3 regions of the Pseudomonas sp. SDO5271_S396 genome follow, and region 2 is predicted to be linked to each of the others. Evidence: predicted binding sites of a transcription regulator. Region 2 holds the regulator's gene; each other region holds the start of a gene.
The links. The regulator sigma-54, encoded in region 2, starts transcription at its own class of promoters, with help from an activator protein. The targets are predictions, from matches to a motif close to ANTGGCATNNANNTTGCTNT.
Positions count from the first base shown of each region.

Region 1: flgB (flagellar basal body rod protein FlgB) is a predicted target of sigma-54. The motif match lies at 1,663-1,682, and genes of this name have one in related genera.
Region 3: glnK (P-II family nitrogen regulator) is a predicted target of sigma-54. The motif match lies at 3,335-3,354, and genes of this name have one in related genera.

Region 1 is NZ_JBSVWB010000006.1:53,629-60,795, forward strand. It holds gene ACW9IN_RS06850 (chemotaxis protein CheV) at 1-529, shown strand, start outside; gene cheR (protein-glutamate O-methyltransferase CheR) at 574-1,401, shown strand; gene flgB (flagellar basal body rod protein FlgB) at 1,727-2,134, shown strand; gene flgC (flagellar basal body rod protein FlgC) at 2,138-2,581, shown strand; gene flgD (flagellar hook assembly protein FlgD) at 2,598-3,326, shown strand; gene flgE (flagellar hook protein FlgE) at 3,358-4,674, shown strand; gene ACW9IN_RS06880 (ribonucleoside-diphosphate reductase subunit alpha) at 4,869-7,167, opposite strand, start outside.
Region 2 is NZ_JBSVWB010000007.1:124,078-131,244, forward strand. It holds gene ACW9IN_RS08130 (ZIP family metal transporter) at 1-481, shown strand, start outside; gene ACW9IN_RS08135 (HPr family phosphocarrier protein) at 573-845, opposite strand; gene rapZ (RNase adapter RapZ) at 862-1,719, opposite strand; gene ptsN (PTS IIA-like nitrogen regulatory protein PtsN) at 1,722-2,186, opposite strand; gene hpf (ribosome hibernation-promoting factor, HPF/YfiA family) at 2,199-2,504, opposite strand; gene ACW9IN_RS08155 (RNA polymerase factor sigma-54) at 2,623-4,116, opposite strand; gene lptB (LPS export ABC transporter ATP-binding protein) at 4,302-5,027, opposite strand; gene lptA (lipopolysaccharide transport periplasmic protein LptA) at 5,027-5,560, opposite strand; gene lptC (LPS export ABC transporter periplasmic protein LptC) at 5,547-6,119, opposite strand; gene ACW9IN_RS08175 (KdsC family phosphatase) at 6,128-6,652, opposite strand; gene ACW9IN_RS08180 (KpsF/GutQ family sugar-phosphate isomerase) at 6,653-7,167, opposite strand, start outside.
Region 3 is NZ_JBSVWB010000004.1:168,111-175,277, forward strand. It holds gene ACW9IN_RS05225 (hypothetical protein) at 1-131, opposite strand, end outside; gene ACW9IN_RS05230 (DUF7946 domain-containing protein) at 398-1,282, opposite strand; partial or broken gene ACW9IN_RS05235 (YifB family Mg chelatase-like AAA ATPase) at 1,694-2,635, opposite strand; gene ACW9IN_RS05240 (accessory factor UbiK family protein) at 2,877-3,140, opposite strand; gene glnK (P-II family nitrogen regulator) at 3,563-3,901, shown strand; gene ACW9IN_RS05250 (ammonium transporter) at 3,936-5,273, shown strand; gene ACW9IN_RS05255 (secondary thiamine-phosphate synthase enzyme YjbQ) at 5,485-5,910, shown strand; gene sutA (transcriptional regulator SutA) at 6,014-6,340, shown strand; gene ACW9IN_RS05265 (HAD family hydrolase) at 6,436-7,137, opposite strand; gene xerC (tyrosine recombinase XerC) at 7,134-7,167, opposite strand, start outside.

The sequences.
Region 1 (7,167 bases), on a different contig from region 2:
GGTGACGCGGGTCGACAACCAGTTGGTGGAAATCATCGACGTGGAGAAAATCCTCGCCGAAGTGGCGCCCACGTCGGAATCGATTTCCGTGGGCGTGGTGGATGCCGAAACCGCGCACAAAGCCATTTCCCTGCGGGTGTTGACCGTGGACGACTCATCGGTGGCGCGCAAGCAGGTGACCCGTTGCCTGCAAACGGTCGGCGTCGAAGTGGTGGCCCTCAATGACGGTCGCCAGGCCCTGGATTACCTGCGCAAGTTGGTGGATGAGGGGAAAAAGCCGGAAGAAGAATTCCTGATGATGATTTCCGACATCGAGATGCCGGAAATGGACGGCTACACCCTGACGGCCGAGATACGCAATGATCCGCGCATGCAAAAATTGCATATCATCCTGCATACTTCGTTGTCGGGCGTCTTCAACCAGGCGATGGTCAAGAAGGTCGGTGCCGATGACTTTTTGGCCAAGTTCCGTCCCGACGACCTCGCATCCCGGGTAGTCGACCGGATCAAGGCAGCAGATCACGGCTAGGGGAGCTTCCCCTGGCGGTCACATGATTTTTAGAGGCGGTATCATTGTCTACGGGTAATTTGGATTTCGAACAGTTCCGGGTCTTCCTGGAAAAAGCCTGTGGCATATTGCTTGGTGAAAACAAGCAATACCTGGTATCCAGCCGTCTCAACAAGCTGATGGAGCAGCAGGGCATCAAGTCCCTGGGTGAGTTGGTCCAGCGGATCCAGGGGCAGCCGCGCAGCGGGCTCAAGGAAATGGTGGTCGATGCCATGACCACCAACGAAACCCTGTGGTTTCGCGATACCTACCCTTTTGAAGTGCTCAAGAGCAAGGTGCTGCCGGAGGCCATCAAGGCCAGTCCTGGTCAGCGCCTGCGCATCTGGTCGGCGGCCTGCTCTTCGGGGCAGGAGCCGTACTCGATTTCGATGTCCATCGATGAGTTCGAGCGGACCAACATGGGCCAATTGAAGGCCGGTGCGCAAATCGTTGCCACTGACCTGTCGGGCACCATGCTCACCAACTGCAAAACCGGCGAATATGACAGCCTGGCCCTGGGCCGCGGGTTGTCCCAGGAACGCTTGCAGCGCTACTTCGACCCGAAGGGGGCCGGGCGCTGGGCGGTCAAGGCACCGATCAAGAACCGTGTGGAATTCCGCTCGTTCAATCTGCTCGACAGCTACGCCAGCCTCGGCAAGTTCGACATGGTGTTCTGCCGCAACGTGCTGATCTACTTTTCGGCCGAAGTGAAGAAAGACATCCTGCTGCGCATCCATGGCACCCTCAAGCGCGGTGGCTACCTGTTCCTCGGGGCTTCCGAGGCGTTGAACGGCTTGCCGGATCATTACCAGATGGTGCAATGCAGTCCGGGGATCATCTACCAGGCCAAGTAAGGTCTGTTCGCTCGAACCATTGGGAGTCAGGCTTGTGTGGGAGCTGGCTTGCCTGCGATAGCATCACCGCGGTCTGACTGAAAACCGGGGTGCCTGCATCGCAGGCAAGCCAGCTCCCACATTTGTTATGCGGCAACCCTTCCGAAAGCGGCAAACCCCGTTGCCGCTTTACTGGCACCGCGCGGAAACCGCTTGCCGCTTTTCTGGCATTGCCGCCCGGCAATACTTCCTACAAGGCCCGGAAATACGGGTTATCTAAAGATTGGCATACACCTTGCTATAACCCTGCTAACGAAAAGCAGGTCAGCCCTTGAAGGTTTCCGCCATGAGCATCAGCTTCGATAAAGCGCTCGGTATCCACGAACAAGCCCTGGGCTTTCGCGCCCAGCGTGCCGAAGTCCTGGCCAACAACATTGCCAACGCCGACACCCCGAACTACAAGGCTCGGGACCTGGATTTCTCTGCCGTGCTCGCTGCACAGCAGGACAAGACCAAGAACGGCACCTTCGCCTTGAACGTGACCAATACCCGTCACATCGAAGCGCAGGGCCTGGGCAATGGCGACGAGTCGCTGTTGTACCGCACGCCGATGCAGCCATCGATCGACCAGAACACCGTCGATGCGCAACTGGAGCAATCGGCCTACGCCGAGAACTCGGTGAACTTCCAGGCCAGCTTCACCCTGCTCAACAGCAAATTCAAAGGGCTGATGTCAGCCCTGCGTGGAGAGTAAGCCATGTCCCTGTCCAGTGTTTTCAATATTGCCGGTAGTGGCATGAGCGCGCAGACCACGCGCCTGAACACCGTCGCCAGTAACATCGCCAACGCCGAGACTGTGTCTTCGAGCATTGACCAGACCTACCGCGCCCGCCATCCGGTGTTTGCCACCATGTTCCAGGCCGGCCAGAACGGCGGCAGCGATTCGCTGTTCCAGAGCCAGGACGCCGCAGGCCAGGGCGTACAGGTACTCGGTGTGGTTGAGGACGACAGCAATCTCGAAGCGCGCTACGAACCCAATCACCCCGCCGCGAACGAAAAGGGCTATGTGTACTACCCCAACGTCAACGTGGTCGAGGAAATGGCTGACATGATTTCCGCCAGCCGTTCCTTCCAGACCAACGCGGAAATGATGAACACCGCCAAAACCATGATGCAGAAGGTCCTGACCCTAGGTCAGTGATAAGGGGCGCCAAATAATGGCCATTGTTGATACCAATTCGACCAATACGGCGGTTCAGGACCTTTTCAACTCCAAGGTCAAGGATTCGTCGACCAATAACAGCCTTGGCGATGCCTCCAAGCAGGCGACGGGCAACCAGGCGCTGGGCAAGGACGCGTTCCTGAGACTGCTGGTAACCCAGCTTAAAAACCAGAACCCGCTGTCGCCCCAGGACAACGGCGCGTTCGTGGCCCAGCTGGCGCAGTTCAGCAGCCTGGAAGGCATCAACACCCTGAATGACTCGGTGAATGCGATCTCCAGCAACTTCAGCTCGTCGCAGGCGCTGCAGGCTTCGTCGCTGGTGGGGCGTTCGATCGTCATCCAGACCGACAAAGCCATGGTCGATACAAGCAAGAGCATGACCGGCTCGGTGAACGTGACTTCGTCGACAGGCAACGTCACCGTGAAGATCACCGACAAAGACGGCAACGTGGTGCGCACCCTCGAAATGGGCGCCCAGAGTGCCGGTAACCAGAGTTTCATCTGGGACGGCAAGAACGACAAAGGCGAGGTCGCCCCGGCGGGCACCTACACCTTCAATGCCACCACCAAGAACGACAAGGGTGACTCCGTTGCCCTGGCGACTTCGTTGCCGGCCACGGTCACCAGCGTGACGTTGGGCAAGACCGGAGGCGACATGCTGCTCAACCTTGCGGGCGGCATGGGCAGCGTCAAGCTGTCGCAAATTCAGACTATCGGTACATAGAGCCGGCTAAACACGGCAGAAGGAGAGAAACATGTCTTTTAACATCGGTCTTAGCGGCCTCTATGCGGCCAACAAACAACTGGACGTGACCGGCAACAACATTGCCAACGTTGCGACCACGGGTTTCAAGTCGTCCCGTGCGGAGTTCGCCGACATTTACGCGGCGTCCAAGCTGGGCACCGGCCAGAACAGCATCGGCAACGGTGTGAACCTGGCGGCAGTGTCGCAGCAGTTCACCCAGGGTGACGTGAACAACAGCGGCGGCATTCTGGACATGGCGATCCAGGGCGGTGGCTTCTTCGTGCAGAAGGGCAGCGACGGCTCGCTGGAGTACACCCGCAGCGGTGCGTTCCGTGCCGACAAGGACGGCTTCATCACCAACAACACCGGTACCTCGCGCCTGCAAGGTTACGCGGCGGATGCGGATGGCAAGATCATCAAGGGCGGCCTGGTCGACCTGCAACTGAACCTGTCGAACCTGCCACCGAAGGCGTCCAGCAAAGTGGACTCCACCAGCAACCTGAATTCCTCGGAGCCGGTGATTGATCAGGTGGCCAAGCCGTTCAACCCGAGCGACACCAGCACCTTCACCACCCAGTACAGCACCACCTTGTACGACACCCAGGGCAACTCGCACACCATGGTGCAGTACATGGTGAAGACGGATTCCAACCAGTGGAAATCCTACACCCTGATCGACGGCCGCAACCCTGACGGCACTCCAATCAGCGGGACTGGCGCCGTGGCACCGGTTGCGTCGACCCTGTCGTTCGACACCGCCGGCAAACTCACCGGGATCGTGACCCCCCCGAGCACCGTCTCCAACACCACCCTGACCATCACCAACTGGACGCCGGGGACCGTGAAGGATGGTGTGTGGAAGGCCAACGGCGCCGCCGCGAACCCGGGTGGCATTGCTGTCAACATGTCCAATATTACCCAGTACAACTCGGCCAGCTACCGCAACCCACCGGTCACCGACGGCTATGCCACCGGCCAGATCACCGGTCTGAAAATCGACGGCAGCGGCGTACTGTTCGCCACCTTCAGCAACCAGCAGAGCAAGGCCATCGGTCAGATCTCCCTGGCCAGCTTCAACAACGAACAAGGCCTGCAGCCATCCGGCGGCACCACCTGGAGAGAGACCTTCGCTTCGGGCCAGCCGGGTTATGACACCCCGCAAGCCGGTACCCTGGGGTCGATCGTGGCCAACTCCCTGGAAAACTCCAACGTCAACCTGACCAACGAGCTGGTGGACCTGATCAAGGCCCAGAGCAACTACCAGGCGAACGCCAAGACCATCTCCACCCAGAGCACCATCATGCAGACCATCATCCAGATGACCTGATGCGATAGCGCTCTACAAGAAGCCCCTCAATCGAGGGGCTTTTTTGTTGTGGTGAGCAGTCTTGCCCTGCGCTGGGCTGCGAAGCAGTCCCCTATCCAAGAGCCTGCATGCACGGGCAAAAGAAAACCCCCGGCAAGCGTGAGGGCTTGGCGGGGGTTTCGGGGTAAGCGCTGTTACACGCCTACTGGCTCAGCTTATTGGCAAGCTTCGCAATCCGGCTCGTCGATCGCGCAGGCTTTTGGCACTGGCGCCGGGCCGGCCGGTGCGGCGAGCACCGAATCATCACCGTGGTTGCCGCCACTGGACACCGCGTTCAGCTTGCCGGTGTTGATGGTCGATTTCTCGGTGCTGGTCGCGGCCAGGGCACGGAGATAGTAAGTGGTTTTCAGGCCACGGTACCAAGCCATGCGATAGGTCACGTCCAGCTTCTTGCCCGAAGCACCGGCGATGTACAGGTTCAGGGACTGAGCCTGGTCGATCCACTTCTGACGACGGCTGGCGGCGTCTACGATCCACTTGGTGTCCACTTCGAAAGCCGTCGCGTAGAGCTCTTTGAGTTCTTGCGGGATGCGCTCGATCTGCTGCACGGAACCGTCGTAGTACTTCAGGTCATTGATCATGACCGAATCCCACAGGCCGCGGGCTTTCAGGTCGCGGACCAGGTACGGGTTGATCACGGTGAATTCGCCCGACAGGTTCGATTTCACATACAGGTTCTGGTAGGTCGGTTCGATCGACTGCGACACGCCGGTGATGTTGGCGATGGTTGCGGTCGGGGCGATGGCCATGATGTTGGAGTTACGAATACCTTTCTGCACGCGGGCACGTACCGGCGCCCAGTCCAGGGTTTCTTCCAGGTTCACATCGATGTACTTCTGGCCACGCGCTTCGATCAGGATCTGTTGCGAATCCAGCGGCAGCACGCCCTTGGACCACAGCGAACCCTGGAACGTGTCATAGGAGCCACGCTCGTCGGCCAGGTCGCAGGACGCCTGGATCGCGTAGTAGCTCACCGCTTCCATGGACTTGTCGGCGAAGTCGACCGCAGCGTCCGAGCCGTAAGGAATGTGCTGCAGGTACAGCGCGTCCTGGAAGCCCATGATGCCCAGGCCCACTGGACGGTGCTTGAAGTTGGAGTTCTGCGCTTGCGGCACCGAGTAGTAGTTGATGTCGATCACGTTGTCGAGCATGCGTACGGCGGTGTTCACAGTGCGTTGCAGCTTGGCGGTGTCCAGCTTGCCGTCGACGATGTGGTTCGGCAGGTTGATCGAGCCCAGGTTGCAAACGGCGATCTCGTCCTTGTTGGTGTTCAAGGTGATCTCGGTGCACAGGTTCGAGCTGTGGACCACGCCCACGTGCTGTTGCGGGCTGCGCAGGTTGCACGGGTCTTTGAAGGTCAGCCATGGGTGGCCGGTTTCAAACAGCATGGACAGCATTTTGCGCCACAGGTCTTTGGCCTGGATGGTCTTGAACAGCTTGACCTTGCCCGGGTACTCGGTGAGGGCTTCGTAGTACTCGTAGCGCTCTTCGAAGGCCTTGCCGGTCAGGTCGTGCAGGTCCGGTACTTCGGACGGCGAGAACAGGGTCCACTTGCCGTCATCGAAGACGCGCTTCATGAACAGGTCAGGGATCCAGTTGGCGGTATTCATGTCGTGGGTACGACGGCGGTCATCACCGGTGTTCTTGCGCAGCTCGATGAACTCTTCGATGTCCATGTGCCAGGTTTCCAGGTAGGCACACACGGCGCCTTTGCGCTTGCCACCCTGGTTCACCGCTACAGCGGTGTCGTTGACGACTTTCAGGAACGGCACAACGCCCTGGGACTTGCCATTGGTGCCCTTGATGTACGAACCCAGTGCGCGCACTGGCGTCCAGTCGTTGCCCAGGCCGCCGGCGAATTTGGACAGCATGGCGTTGTCGTGGATCGCGTGGTAGATGCCCGACAGGTCATCCGGCACGGTGGTCAGGTAGCAGCTCGACAACTGTGGACGCAGGGTACCGGCGTTGAACAGCGTCGGGGTCGACGCCATGTAGTCGAAGGACGACAGCAGGTTGTAGAACTCGATGGCGCGGTCTTCTTTCTGCTTCTCTTCGATGGCCAGGCCCATGGCTACGCGCATGAAGAACACTTGCGGCAGTTCGAAGCGGATACCGTCCTTGTGGATGAAGTAACGGTCGTACAGGGTTTGCAGGCCCAGGTAAGTGAACTGCTGATCGCGCTCGTGGTTGATCGCCTTGCCGAGTTTTTCCAGGTCGAAGCTGGCCAGCACCGGGTTCAGCAATTCGAACTCGATACCCTTGGCGATATAGGCCGGCAGGGCCTTGGCGTACAGGTCGGCCATTTCGTGGTGGGTGGCGCTGTCGGCGACGTTCAGGAAGCCCAGGCCTTCGGCGCGCAGGGTGTCCATCAGCAGGCGCGCGGTCACGAAGGAGTAGTTCGGCTCGCGTTCAACCAGGGTACGGGCGGTCATCACCAGGGCGGTGTTGACGTCG
Region 2 (7,167 bases):
GAGCCCGGAAATGCTGGTGGGCACCCCGGAAAAACCGGTAATCCCTCCGCGCATCTGGCTGTTCGTGTTTGCCATCGTTGCTCATAACATCCCGGAAGGCATGGCGGTTGGCGTTTCGGCGGGGGGCGGCATGCCCGATGCGGACAGCCTGGCCATGGGGATTGCCTTGCAGGATGTGCCCGAGGGGCTGGTGATTGCTCTAGTGTTGGCAGGAGCGGGAATGTCACGCTTCAAGGCTTTTGTGATTGGCGCGGCATCAGGTCTGGTGGAGCCCCTGTTTGCAGTACTTTGCGCCTGGCTGGTGAGTTTGGCTGAGGTGCTGTTACCACTAGGCCTGGCGCTGGCGGCAGGGGCAATGCTGTTGGTGGTGACTCACGAGGTGATTCCCGAATCCCGGCGCAATGGCCACGAGAAGCTCGCCAGTCTTGGCTTGTGCGTCGGGTTTTGTTTGATGATGGTGATGGATACAGCGTTGAGCTGAAGCCCGCTCCCATGTAGGAGCTGGCTTGCCGGTGATCGATTGTGAGCCCATGTCTGGCTTGAGGGGGCCATGGCCGGCAAGCCGGACGCCTTTATTCGCCTTCGTCGAAGCGGTTATTGATCAGTTCCACCAGCGCGTCCATCGCCTCCTGCTCTTGCTCGCCCTCTGTTTTCAGGTGAATTTTGGTGCCCTTGCCGGCGGCCAGCATCATCATCGCCATGATGCTTTTTCCATCAACCATGGACTCGGGTGTACGTCCAGCGCGGACCTGGCAGGGAAACCGCCCCGCAACACCGACGAACTTCGCCGAGGCGCGGGCGTGCAAACCCAATTTGTTGATGATTTCAATTTCCAGAGCGGGCATCGCGGGGGTGTTCCTTTCAGCTAAGGTCGCGGTGGCGAACCTGGACGTTCTTGAGGGTTTGTTGCAGCACCTGACCAAGACGTTCGGTCAGATAGACGGAGCGATGGTGGCCGCCGGTACAGCCAATGGCAATGGTGACATAGGCGCGGTTGCTCGCGGCAAAACGCGGCAGCCATTTGAGCAGGTAGCTGGAGATATCCTGGAACATCTCCTCGACATCCGGTTGTGCGGCCAAATACTCGGCCACGGGCTGGTCCAACCCCGACTGATCACGCAATTCCGGCTTCCAGTAGGGGTTTGGCAGGCAGCGCACATCGAATACCAGGTCGGCATCCACCGGCATACCACGCTTGAAGCCAAACGACTCGACGAGAAACGCCGTACCCGGCTCTGGCTGGTTCAACAGGCGCAGCTTGATGGCGTCGCGTAGCTGATACAGGTTGAGATCGGTGGTGTTTATCTTGAGGTCGGCGAGATCGATGATCGGGCCGAGCAGCTTGCTCTCGTCCTCGATGGCTTCGGCCAGAGAGCGGTGCGGGCTGCTGAGGGGATGGCGCCGCCGGGTTTCGGAAAAACGCTTCAGGAGCGTTTCTTCGTCGGCGTCCAGATAGAGCACGTCACACTGAATGTGCTTGGCACGTACTTCTTCGAGTAATTGCGGGAATCGATCCAAATGGCTGGGCAGGTTGCGCGCATCAATCGAGACGGCCACCAGGGGCTGCGACAATTCGGTGTGAATCAATGCACGCTCTGCCAACTCCGGCAGCAGGCCGGCCGGCAAATTGTCGATGCAATAGAAACCGTTGTCCTCAAGAACGTTGAGGGCGGTACTTTTACCCGAGCCGGAGCGGCCGCTGACGATGATCAAACGCATGATTACTGCCCGTTTTGTTCATCCAGAACAACCTGATAAAGCGCTTCATTGCTGCTGGCGCTGCGCAGTTTGTCGCGTACTTCCTTGCGGTCGAGCATGCTGGCGATCTGCCGAAGCAGTTCAAGGTGCGCATCGGTGGCGGCTTGCGGGACCAGCAGAACGAACAGCAGGTCGACCGGGGCGCCGTCGATGGCGTCGAAATCGATAGGGGCTTCCAGGTGCAGCAGGGCGCTGACCGGGGTCTCACAGCCTTTGAGGCGGCAGTGAGGAATGGCGATGCCGTTACCAAAACCCGTGGAACCGAGTTTTTCACGGGCAATCAGCGCGTCGAACACGTCCTGCATCTCCAGATCCGGCACTTCGCGCGCGATCAGGTTGGCAATTTGTTCGAGGGCTTTCTTTTTACTGCCGCCCGGCACGTTCACGAGGGAACGGCCGGGGGTCAGGATGGTTTCAAGTCGAATCATGGGTGGGGAGTGTTAGCGGCCAGTGCCCTGAAGAAGGCTCTGCTGCTTTTCCTTATGCTTTTTGAGTTGGCGATCGAGCTTATCAGTCAACGCATCGATCGATGCATACATGTCTTCATGCTCGGCGTTGGCGACGACCTCGCCACCAGGAATCTGTAGAGTCGCTTCGATTTTCTGCTGAAGCTTGTCGACCTTCATGATCACCTGCACATTGGTGATCTTGTCAAAATGACCCTCAAGCCGTTTCAGCTTCTGCTCGACATAGTCGCGCAGTGGAGGGGTGACTTCTACATGGTGTCCACTGATGTTGACTTGCATACAGCTTCTCCTTCGTTGCCAGTGCATAACGCAGCAGGCCGGGGTGCCTGCCACTGGGCTGTATCCTGAAACCGCCTGAGCGACTTTAGAACACACCCCGAACGCTGTGGCCCGCCCGTCACATCAAACGCTTACGCTCGCTGGAAGGCGCGATCCCAAGGGATTCGCGGTACTTGGCGACGGTTCGACGGGCGACCTGAATGCCTTGTGCCTCCAGTAAACCAGCGATCTTACTGTCACTCAATGGCTTTTTCTGATTTTCCGCCGCAACCAGTTTTTTGATGATTGCGCGAATCGCCGTGGACGAGCATTCGCCGCCTTCGGAGGTGCTGACGTGGCTGGAGAAAAAGTATTTCAGTTCATAAATACCCCGCGGGGTATGCATGAATTTTTGTGTGGTTACCCGGGAAATCGTCGACTCGTGCATGCCTACCGCTTCGGCGATGTCATGCAGAACCAGAGGTTTCATGGCTTCGTCGCCGTATTCCAGGAAACCACGCTGGTGCTCGACGATCTGGGTAGCCACCTTCATCAGGGTTTCGTTGCGACTCTGCAGGCTCTTGATGAACCAGCGGGCCTCCTGCAACTGGTTACGCATGAAGGTGTTGTCGGCGCTGGTGTCAGCCCTGCGCACGAAGCCGGCGTATTGCGGGTTGACCCGCAGGCGAGGTACCGACTCCTGGTTCAGCTCCACCAGCCAGCGTTCATTGTCCTTGCGCACGATCACGTCGGGGACGACGTACTCGGCTTCGCTTGACTCGATTTGTGAGCCCGGGCGCGGGTTGAGGCTCTGCACCAGCTCGATGACCTGGCGCAGGTCGTCTTCCTTGAGCTTCATGCGGCGCATCAGTTGGCTGTAATCGCGGCTGCCGAGCAAATCGATGTAGTCGGTGACCAGGCGCTGGGCTTCGGCAAGCCAGGGGGTCTTGGCAGGCAATTGGCGCAGTTGCAGCAGCAGGCATTCACTCAGGGTGCGAGCGCCAATGCCGGCAGGTTCGAATTGCTGGATTCGGTGCAGAACCGCTTCGATTTCGTCCAGCTCGATGTCCAGCTCCGGGTCGAACGCCTCGAGGATCTCCTCTAGGGTCTCGTCCAGGTAGCCCTGGTTGTTGATGCAATCGATGAGTGTCACGGCGATCAGGCGATCGGTGTCCGACATCGGGGCCAGGTTGAGTTGCCACAGAAGGTGGCTTTGCAGGCTCTCGCCGGCGGACGTGCGGGTGGTGAAGTCCCACTCGTCATCGTCATTGCTCGGCAAGCTGCTGGCGCTGGTCTGGTAAACGTCTTCCCAGGCGGTGTCCACGGGAAGTTCGTTGGGGATGCGTTCGTTCCATTCGCCGTCCTCCAGGTTGTCTACCGTCGGGGCGGTTTCCTGATAGGAGGGTTCCTGAACGTCGGAATTGGGTTTTTGCTCGATGTTGTCGGCCAGCGGATCTGCATTGTCGAAGTCGTCGCCTTCTTCCTGGCGCTCGAGCATCGGATTGGACTCCAGGGCTTCCTGGATTTCCTGTTGCAGGTCCAGTGTCGACAATTGGAGCAGGCGGATGGCCTGTTGCAGCTGCGGTGTCATCGTCAGCTGCTGGCCCATTCTCAGGACTAGCGATGGTTTCATGGCAGGGGCTTAACACCTTATTCGCCGGCGCAACGCGCCATCCACGACAGGGCGCGTGAGCGCCAAACATAAGCAAATTATATGCCTGATATCGGGGGATTTGCCTAGAGCGCGGTAACAATAAAAATCCGAAGCTTCTTATTGATTTCCGCGCAGGATGACAAATGGCCTGACACCATGTGTGTTTACAGGCGGAACTCGTGACCCAGGTACACTTCCTTGACCAGTTCGTTGGCCAGAATGGTGTCGGAGTCACCTTCGGCGATCAGTTGCCCATCATTGACGATATAGGCGGTTTCGCAGATGTCGAGTGTTTCACGGACGTTGTGGTCGGTGATCAATACACCGATACCCTTGGCCTTGAGGTGATGGATGATCTGTTTGATATCGCCGACCGAGATCGGGTCGACGCCGGCAAACGGTTCGTCCAGCAGGATAAACTTCGGCGCCGTGGCCAGGGCGCGGGCGATTTCCACGCGACGGCGCTCGCCACCGGACAGGCTCATGCCGAGGTTGTCGCGGATGTGGTTGATGTGGAATTCCTGCAAGAGGTTTTCCAGCTCCTTGCGACGGCCGTCCCGGTCCAGTTCCTTGCGGGTTTCAAGGATGGCCATGATGTTGTCGGAAACCGACAGCTTGCGGAAGATCGACGCTTCTTGCGGAAGATAGCCAATGCCGGCTCGGGCGCGACCGTGCATGGGCTGGTGGCTGACGTCCAGGTCGTCGATCAGTACACGGCCCTGATCGGCCTGGACCAGGCCCACGATCATGTAGAAGCAGGTGGTCTTGCCGGCACCGTTGGGGCCGAGCAAGCCGACGATCTGGCCGCTGTCGATGGACAGGCTGACGTCGCGAACGACCTGACGGCTTTTATAGGCCTTGGCCAGATGCTGGGCTTTCAGGGTTGCCATTACTCGGCCTTCTTCTTCGGCTGGATAACCATATCGATACGTGGACGTGGCGCGGTGACCTTGTTGCCATTGGCGCGACCGGCATTGGCGACCTGTTTCACGGTGTCATAAGTGATCTTTTCGCCCTCGGTGGAGTTGCCATCGGGGCTGAGCACTTTTGCCTGGTCGATCAGGACGATACGATTTTGCTGGGCGTGATACTGGATGGTCTTGCCGTAGCCTTTCATCGGGCCGGTATCGGCAGGTGCCTGCTTCTGCTCGAAGTAGGCCAGGTTGCCCACGGAGGTGACTACGTCGATATCGCCTGCAGCGGTGCGGGTGAGGGTCACCGTGTTGCCGGTGATCTTCATCGAGCCCTGGGTGATGATCACGCCGCCGGTGTAGGTCGCGACGCCTTGCTTGTCATCCAGCTGTGCTTCGTCAGCCTGGATGCGGATCGGTTGCTGGCTATCGTTCGGCAGAGCCCAGGCGCTCACGCTTCCCAGTGCTGCGCCCAGACCGAGCAAAATAGGGAGAGTTTTAACGAGCCTCATACTGTCCTCTTACGTTCGATAGCAGGTGTATCCTGCTTTCTTTCAAATACGCTTTCATTCCCTTGCCAGTCGATACGCCGCCAGCGCCGTCGATTCTAACGTCTTGCTCGGTCTGCGCATATTGCTTCTGCGGGAATACGGTCATGCGACTGCTGGTAATCACGGTGTCACGGTTTTTCGCATCGGTGCGCGCAACGCGCACCGAATCGATCAGTTCGACCTGGGTGCCATCCGGGTTGACCTCGCCACGCTTGCTGGTGACGTGCCATGGAAATTCGGTACCGCGGTAGATATTCATGTCCGGGTTGGTCAGCAAGGTCACTTCGGTGGCCTTGAGGTGCTCGACCTTGTCCGACGTCATCTCGTACTGCACCTTGCCGTCGGGCAGGAACTGCACGCTCCTGGCATTGATGGCGTAATAGTCGATAGCACCTTCGTCCACCTGCGCCGCAGGCTGGTCGAGAAAGCGCTCCGGGCTGATATTCCAGTAGCCCACCGCGAGGAACAGCGCGGCGATAGCCCCGAAAAGCAGGAAGTTGCGAATCTTTTTGCTCAGCATAAAACGCTCTATAGGTAGGCGGCGTGTGCCGCTTCAAGGCTGCCCTGGGCTCGCAGAATCAACTCGCAGAACTCGCGGGCTGCGCCTTCGCCGCCACGGGCCGTGGTGATGCCGTGGGCGTGTTCGCGAACGAACGCCGCCGCATTCGCGACCGCCATGCCCAGGCCGACCCGGCGAATCACCGGCAGGTCAGGCAAGTCATCACCCAGATAGGCGACTTGCTCATAGCTTAGGTTGAGTTGGCCAAGAAGCTCGTCCAGCACCACCAGTTTATCCTCGCGGCCCTGATACAGGTGAGGAATCCCCAGGTTTTGTGCACGGCGTTCCACAACGGGGGTTTTGCGACCACTGATTATGGCTGTTTGCACGCCGGCGGCCATCAGCATCTTGATGCCCTGGCCGTCGAGGGTGTTGAAAGTCTTGAACTCGCTGCCGTCTTCAAGGAAGTACAAGCGGCCATCGGTCAGCACGCCGTCCACGTCAAAAATCGCCAGCTTGATGTTTTTACCGCGTTGCAGCAGGTCGCCACTCATTTACATCACTCCCGCACGCAGCAAGTCGTGCATGTTCAGGGCGCCGATCGGGCGGTCGTCGGCATCGACAACCACCAGTGCGCCGATCTTGTGGTCTTCCATGATCTTCAGCGCTTCGGCTGCGAGCATTTCGGGGCGTGCGGTCTTGCCGTGCGGAGTCATCACTGCGTCGATGGTCGCGGTGTGTATATCGATAGTGCGGTCCAGGGTGCGGCGCAAGTCGCCGTCGGTGAACACCCCGGCCAGGCGCCCGTCGGACTCCAGAATCACGGTCATGCCCAGGCCCTTGCGGGTCATTTCCATTAGCGCGTCCTTCAGCAGTGTGCCGCGCTGGACGTGAGGCAATTCATCGCCTGCATGCATGACATTTTCCACTTTCAGCAGCAGGCGACGGCCCAGAGCACCGCCCGGGTGGGAAAACGCGAAGTCCTCGGCGGTAAAACCACGCGCTTCCAGCAAGGCCACGGCCAAGGCATCCCCCATGACCAGAGCGGCTGTGGTGGAGGAGGTCGGTG
Region 3 (7,167 bases), on a different contig from region 2:
GGCGACAATGCCTGGGCTACATTGGAGGCGAGCTGGTGAGCTTCTGGTGTCGTCGACATCCAGTTACACACGTTCAAGACGACGGTATTGACGATGCCCGTTATCGAGGCGAACTGCATACTTTCCTTCATGTCGAGCTCCCCTCTTTGTGAATCACAAAATCATTATCAAGCTTATAGAATTCACACTCCTTGAATAGTCGCCGCTTGATGTAATAAGAGCTCACAACGACGCCGCCCTCCTTGTATTCAATGAGTGCGTCACGAGGGATATACCTGTTCAATATATAACTGACCAGTTTTTTAACGAAAATATATATAAGAGGGGAGCTCAGAATAAGCAACCCCAACAGTATTACCTCAGATATATCCCGGGTAGTCCACATAATCCAAGCCTCTTAGGGCGCGAGCTCGTTAACAACTCTTTTGATCGTGTAATTATTTCTGGTCTTTCCAGGGTTTCTAATCTGTTCGTGCTCAAGTTCAACGGTGTAAAGCTTGTCCTTTTGGAAAGCCTCTTCGTTGGCTGTCACTTTCTGCATGAAGGCGTCATCTTCAATACCCACGCTGCATTCGAACCCTTCTCGAGTTTGAATGCGCCAGCCAGATTTCCCCTTGAAATTCAAGGTGATAAACTTGACTACGACTTGATTGGTGTTGACTTCAATTTCTTCAAGCGAGCCAACCTTGATAGGCTCAAAAAGCTTGATTTTTTCAGATGGAATTTCCACCTCAACTTTATCATTTTCGCCCAAGATTTTAACCCGAGCGCCGTCGATATTTTCCACCGGGGCTTTGATTACCTTGTGCAATGCCGTTCGCACCGTTTTGTCAGTAACCAATTGAGCGATCCTTTGGGGCAGCTCAATTTTTTCGCCTTCAACTTCCAGAGTGGCGATCTGAGTGGCAACGTCAAGGGAGTATTTGTCGATCTTGCGGTCTTTTAGCTTTTCGATCACTGCGATGGCAGTGGCTGCGCCGGCTGCAATCCCCGTAGTGACGAAACCCACGCCAGTCATAATGGCCTTTGTAGTCATAGGATCTGCAAAAATTGCAAACACGACTTCGAGCGAGCCTTCTTGGGCTGGCGCAAGGACTTTCAAGCTAGCCTCAGACGAGCCATTGCTAACAATCTTCGCGGCGGCCTTGATGAGATCATCCATCCCCAGGATCGCATTACCAAGTGATTTGGCATCAATCGTGTGATTGGCTAAATCGCCCGCAGCGTCGTAGGAAATTGTAAAAATCGTTTCAACTTTTTCGTCCTTGGGCTGATTGCTCATCGACTGACTCGGGGCTCTTGGGTAGTGGAAGTTCGAATTTTTTGAAATCTCTGATGAGTTTTTGACGCTTTTTAAAAGCCCAAAAAACCACCGCTACAATCGTCGTGCAAACGAAGCGCGCCAATCCTAACCCCTGAATCCTTTTTTCTTTAAGATTTTTTGCTCACAACGCTTGTTTCGCCTCGTCTCCATTCCTCTGAGTCAAGTCGGTTTCTGAACCACTGCTACTGGTCTGAGCTTGATTGGCCAACCGTGACCGCGTTCCGATATCGCGGTGATACGCCGATTGCCCTGTCACCGACCCGAAATCTAGGAGTGCCCTACCTTTGGTAGCCTAGAACCAGTCCTGAAAAAATCCATTGTGAATTATGATATTAATGTTGATCGTGTGGTTTTAGGACTGTCCAGGGATAACCTCTCGTGTACCTTGCGATCAAACTCCGGTAGCTCGTCGAGAAACAACACGCCATGGTGGGCCAGAGTGATTTCTCCAGGCTGCGGTTTCGAACCGCCGCCCACCAACGCGGGCCCGGATGCAGAGTGGTGTGGCTGGCGAAAAGGCCGGTGCGGCCAGTGGCTTAGCGGCGCCAGGCTGACCACCGATTGAATCGCCGCCACTTCAAGCGCCTCTTGCTCGCTCAGCGGTGGCAGCAGCCCGGGCAGGCGGCTGGCGAGCAGGGTCTTGCCGGTGCCGGGCGGGCCGCTGAACAACAGGTTGTGTGCGCCTGCCGCCGCGATCAACAACGCGCGCTTGGCGGCGAGCTGGCCCTGGACCTCGCTCAAGTCGGGATAGGGCCTGCTCAACAGCCGCAAGCCATCGGACTTGAACGGCTCGATCGGTACCTGTCCATTGAGGTGCGCCACCACTTGCAGCAAGTGGTCCACCGCAATCACCTTCAACCCCGAAGCCAGACAGGCTTCCTCGGCATTAGCCCTGGGCACGATCACGGTGCGCCCGGCCTTGCGTGCCGCCAACGCGGCGGGCAATACACCTTTCACCGCACGCACCTCGCCGGACAGCGCCAGTTCCCCCAGGCATTCCACATCGTCGAGCATCAACGATGGCACCTGAACGCTGGCGGCGAGGATCCCCAACGCAATCGCCAAATCAAAACGCCCGCCGTCCTTGGGCAGGTCGGCAGGCGCGAGATTGAGGGTGATGCGGCGGGCGGGGTATTGCAGCGCGCTGTTGAGGATGGCACTGCGCACGCGGTCCTTGCTTTCCTTGACGGCGGTTTCCGGCAGCCCCACCAGCGTCAGGGACGGCAGCCCATTGGCCATATGCACTTCGACAGTGACGGCGGGGGCTTCGACGCCAATTTGGGCGCGGCTGTGGACGATTGCGAGAGACATGCTTGTTCCTTGAAAGGAGGCCGCTTCCTGCGGTTTTCCAAGGGTAGACGAGGTGGGAGAGAGCGAGGTGGGGAGGTTTTACAGAACGTATCCAGAGTAACCCACGCCGCTTTATGTGGGCGCTGGCCTGTCGGATCGCCGCACCGCGGCGATAGCATCGCCTCGGCGCAACTGAAATACCGAGTCGGCTGTATCGCAGCGGTGCGGTGATCCGACAAGCCAGCTCCTACAGGAACCGCGTTCAGTCAGCAGAGGGCGGTGTCAGCCGTGCTTCCAGCTCTGCCACCTTCGCCTCCAGGCTCTCCAGCCGTGCACGTGTACGGGCCAGCACCACCATCTGGCTATCGAACTCTTCCCGGCTGACCAGGTCGAGCTTGCTGAAGCCGCTTTGCAGCAGTGCCTTGAACTGGCTTTCGATTTCGTTGCGGGGCAGCGGGGTGTCGCCGCTGAACAAGCGAGAGGCATGGCCGCTCAGGGCGTCGAGGAGGTCTTTGGGCGCGAGCATGGGAAACATTCCGGAAAACTGTTGGCCGGCAGTGTATCACGCAGCGTCTATAGTCTTTTTCGCGACCGTGAGCGCACGCTTTTCGCGCATGGGGCCGGGCGCGGTCGCACCGTTTTCGTGCGCAATGGCGCGACAAAAAAGCCCCGCAGGTGGGCATAAGTGGGCAAAGGACTGATTTCAGTGGTTTTTACGGAGCTGGCAAGGTTTCTGCTTAGACGATCATGACCCATGCACTGATGCAGTCGCTGTGACGAATGCAGTGCGCCGACGGATCAGGGGTACAGGTTTCGTCACCAGTGGTTCGCTGGCGTCGCAACGGTAAATGCCGAGGCGACGACGCGTTACAAAGCCAGGCACTGCGCTTAGACTTGAGACGGGTTTGTTTTCCTGGGGCAAGTCCACCAATTCGGGAGAGAGTTTTCATGAAGCTAGTCACTGCCATCATCAAGCCGTTCAAGTTGGACGATGTACGCGAGTCGTTGTCCGAAATCGGCGTGCAGGGCATTACCGTTACTGAGGTCAAAGGCTTCGGTCGGCAGAAGGGTCACACCGAGCTGTATCGCGGCGCGGAATACGTGGTCGATTTCCTGCCAAAGGTGAAGATTGATGTCGCCATTGACGACAAGGATCTTGACCGGGTTATCGAGGCGATAACCAAGGCCGCCAACACCGGCAAGATCGGTGACGGCAAGATCTTCGTGGTCAATCTGGAACAGGCTATTCGCATCCGTACCGGCGAAACCGATACCGACGCAATCTAAGCCGCCAAACCCCCAAGCCCCAGGAGAAAACAATATGACTCTGCGTAAATTCGCAGGGCTAGGCGCCCTGTTGTCCATCGTAATGCCAAGCCTGGCCATGGCGGCAGACGAAGTGGCTGCTCCAGTCCTCAATTCCGGCGACACCGCATGGATGCTCACATCCACTGCGCTGGTGCTGTTCATGACCATCCCGGGCCTGGCGCTGTTCTACGGCGGCATGGTTCGCTCCAAAAACATTCTTTCCGTGATGATGCAGTGCTTCGCCATCACCGGTCTGATCACCATCCTGTGGTTCGTCTACGGCTACAGCATGGCGTTCGATGCCACCGGGATGGAAGCCGGCGTCGTCAACTTCAATTCGTTTGTCGGCGGCCTGTCCAAGCTGTTCCTGTCGGGTGTGACCCCAGCGAGCATTACCGGCCCTGCGGCGCTGTTCCCAGAGGCGGTGTTCGTTACCTTCCAGATGACCTTCGCCATCATCACCCCTGCGCTGATCGTGGGTGCCTTCGCCGAGCGCATGAAGTTCTCCGCGATGCTGATCTTCATGGGCGTGTGGTTCACTCTGGTCTACGCACCGATTGCCCACATGGTCTGGGGCGGTCCTGGCTCGCTGCTCGGTGACTGGGGCGTGCTGGACTTCGCAGGCGGCACCGTGGTGCATATCAATGCCGGTATTGCCGGTCTGGTAGCGTGCCTGGTGCTCGGTAAGCGCAAAGGTTTCCCGACTACGCCGATGGCACCTCACAATCTGGGTTACACCCTGATCGGCGCAGCCATGCTGTGGATCGGCTGGTTCGGTTTCAACGCCGGTTCCGCCGCCGCCGCCAACGGCACCGCCGGTATGGCGATGCTGGTCACCCAGATCGCTACCGCTGCCGCCGCGCTGGGCTGGATGTTTGCCGAATGGATCACCCACGGCAAGCCAAGCGCACTGGGCATCGCCTCGGGTGTGGTGGCCGGCCTGGTGGCAATTACTCCGGCCGCCGGCACTGTCGGCCCGATGGGCGCCCTGGTAATCGGCCTGGTTGCCGGTGTGATCTGCTTCTTCTGCGCCACCACCCTGAAACGCAAGCTGGGCTACGACGACTCCCTGGACGCGTTCGGCGTACACGGTATTGGTGGTATCGTCGGCGCGATCCTCACCGGCGTGTTCGCAGCCCCTGCACTGGGCGGCTTCGGCACCGTAACTGACGTGGCTGCACAAGTCTGGATCCAGGCCAAGGGTGTGGGCTTTACCGTCATCTACACCGCTATCGTGACGTTCATCATCCTCAAGGTGCTGGATGTAGTGATGGGGCTGCGGGTGACCGAAGAAGAAGAGGCCGTGGGCCTCGATCTGGCGCAACACAACGAACGCGGCTACAACTTGTAAGTACGCGGAAAAAAGATGCCCGGCTTGCCGGGCATTTTTTTGTCTGGCGTTTGTCATTCACAACGTGCTGTAACGGTTTTTGCGCAATGTTTGTGATGGGCTGTGCATGGCACTTTTCAGTGTGCGAATGTCTTACAGGCATGTGGGCGTATTCGGCACTTTGTTTTTTCCCAGAGCGCGCTAGAATGCGCGCCGATGGGCGGAGAACTGTATGTGGCAACAGACCCTGATTACCCTGCGGGCAAAGCCCCGGGGCTTTCACCTGGTGACCGATGAGTTGCTGGCCGGCCTGCCTGAATTGAAGGCGTGCCGTGTGGGCCTGTTGCACCTGTGGCTGCAGCACACCTCGGCCTCGTTGACCGTCAACGAGAATGCCGATCCGGCGGTTCGCCGTGACTTCGAACGTTTTTTCAATTCGCTGGTGCCGCAAGGCCTCAGTGGGTTCGAACACAACGACGAAGGTCCGGACGATCTGCCGGCGCACTTCAAGGCCAGTCTCCTGGGCTGCCAGCTGAGTTTGCCGGTCAGGGCCGGCCGCTTGGCGATGGGGACTTGGCAAGGTGTTTATCTGGGCGAGCACCGTGATCATGGTGGTGCTCGTAAAGTCCTCGCCACGTTGCACGGTGATGGGGCATAAGCCACGGGAAATCCTGTGGATGTTGATTTTTTCTCGGCAGCCTTCGACAGTGGGTGAAGCTGGGCTATAACTAATCTGCTTTTCGCAAGTCATGAGGTAGAACATGAGCGACGATGATCTGGAAAACGACGAACTCGAAGTAGGTGACGAAGACGACACCGAAGAAGGTCTTGAAGCGGCGGCGGAAGACGTTGCCGATGACGACGTTGGTGATGACGCACCGGTTCCGGCGGCCAAAGGCAAAGCCAAGGCAGCTGTATCGGTAGACGAACTGCCGAGCGTTGAAGCCAAGAACAAAGAGCGCGATGCGTTGGCCCGTGCGATGGAAGAATTCCTCGCCAAAGGCGGCAAAGTGCAGGAAGTCGAGGCCAATGTGGTGGCAGACCCACCCAAGAAGCCTGATAACAAGTACGGCAGCCGACCTATCTGAGGTCTGTCACCTGCTTGTAAGAAAAAGCCCGCCGTCGCTGCGGGCTTTTTCATGCCTGGAACAAATGTTGATGGAGAGTAGCAATCCCACAGGGTTTAGTGTTGACTCCATCTGCGAAGCAAAGGTGGTAGCTCCGTCAGGCAACGAATCTCGGCGTCGGGGCGTTTGTCTGCTTCCCAAATCTTGCCGTTGGGGTTGAACCACACCGCCCGAAGCCCCGCCTGTTGTGCCCCGGCGATGTCATCACCCGGGTGGTCACCAATATGCACCGCCTGGTTGGCATCCACGCCCCCGCGTTGCAACGCTTCCTGAAACAGTCGTGCATCCGGCTTGGCGATGCCAATGTCTTCGGCGCGCAGGGCAAAGTGAAAGTAGTCCGCCAGCCCGACGCGCTGCACGTCGGCATTGCCATTGGTGATGACCCCCAGCAGGAAGTGCTGGCGCAGCGCCTGGAGCATTGGCTCGGCTTCCGGGAAAGGGGTGAGTTGATGGCGCGCATGAATGAACGCCTCAAAGCAGACATCCGCCATTTCCGTAGCCTGGGGCTGTGGATAACCGGCTTCTTCAAAAGCCAGCATCAACACTCGGTGACGCAGGACGCTGATGCGGTATTTCAGCTCGGGGTGGCGTTGCAGTACTTGTTGGCGAAGGCTGGCGAAATGCTCCAGGGGCAGGTCGCCCACGTTGGAAGCGTGGGTCGCGAGCCATTGGCGCATCGACGCTTCGGCGCTGATGATGACGGGTACGTTATCCCAGAGGGTGTCGTCCAGGTCGAAGGTGATCAGCTTGATACTCATGAGTCGCCGTCCTTGATGCGTTTGGCCCGT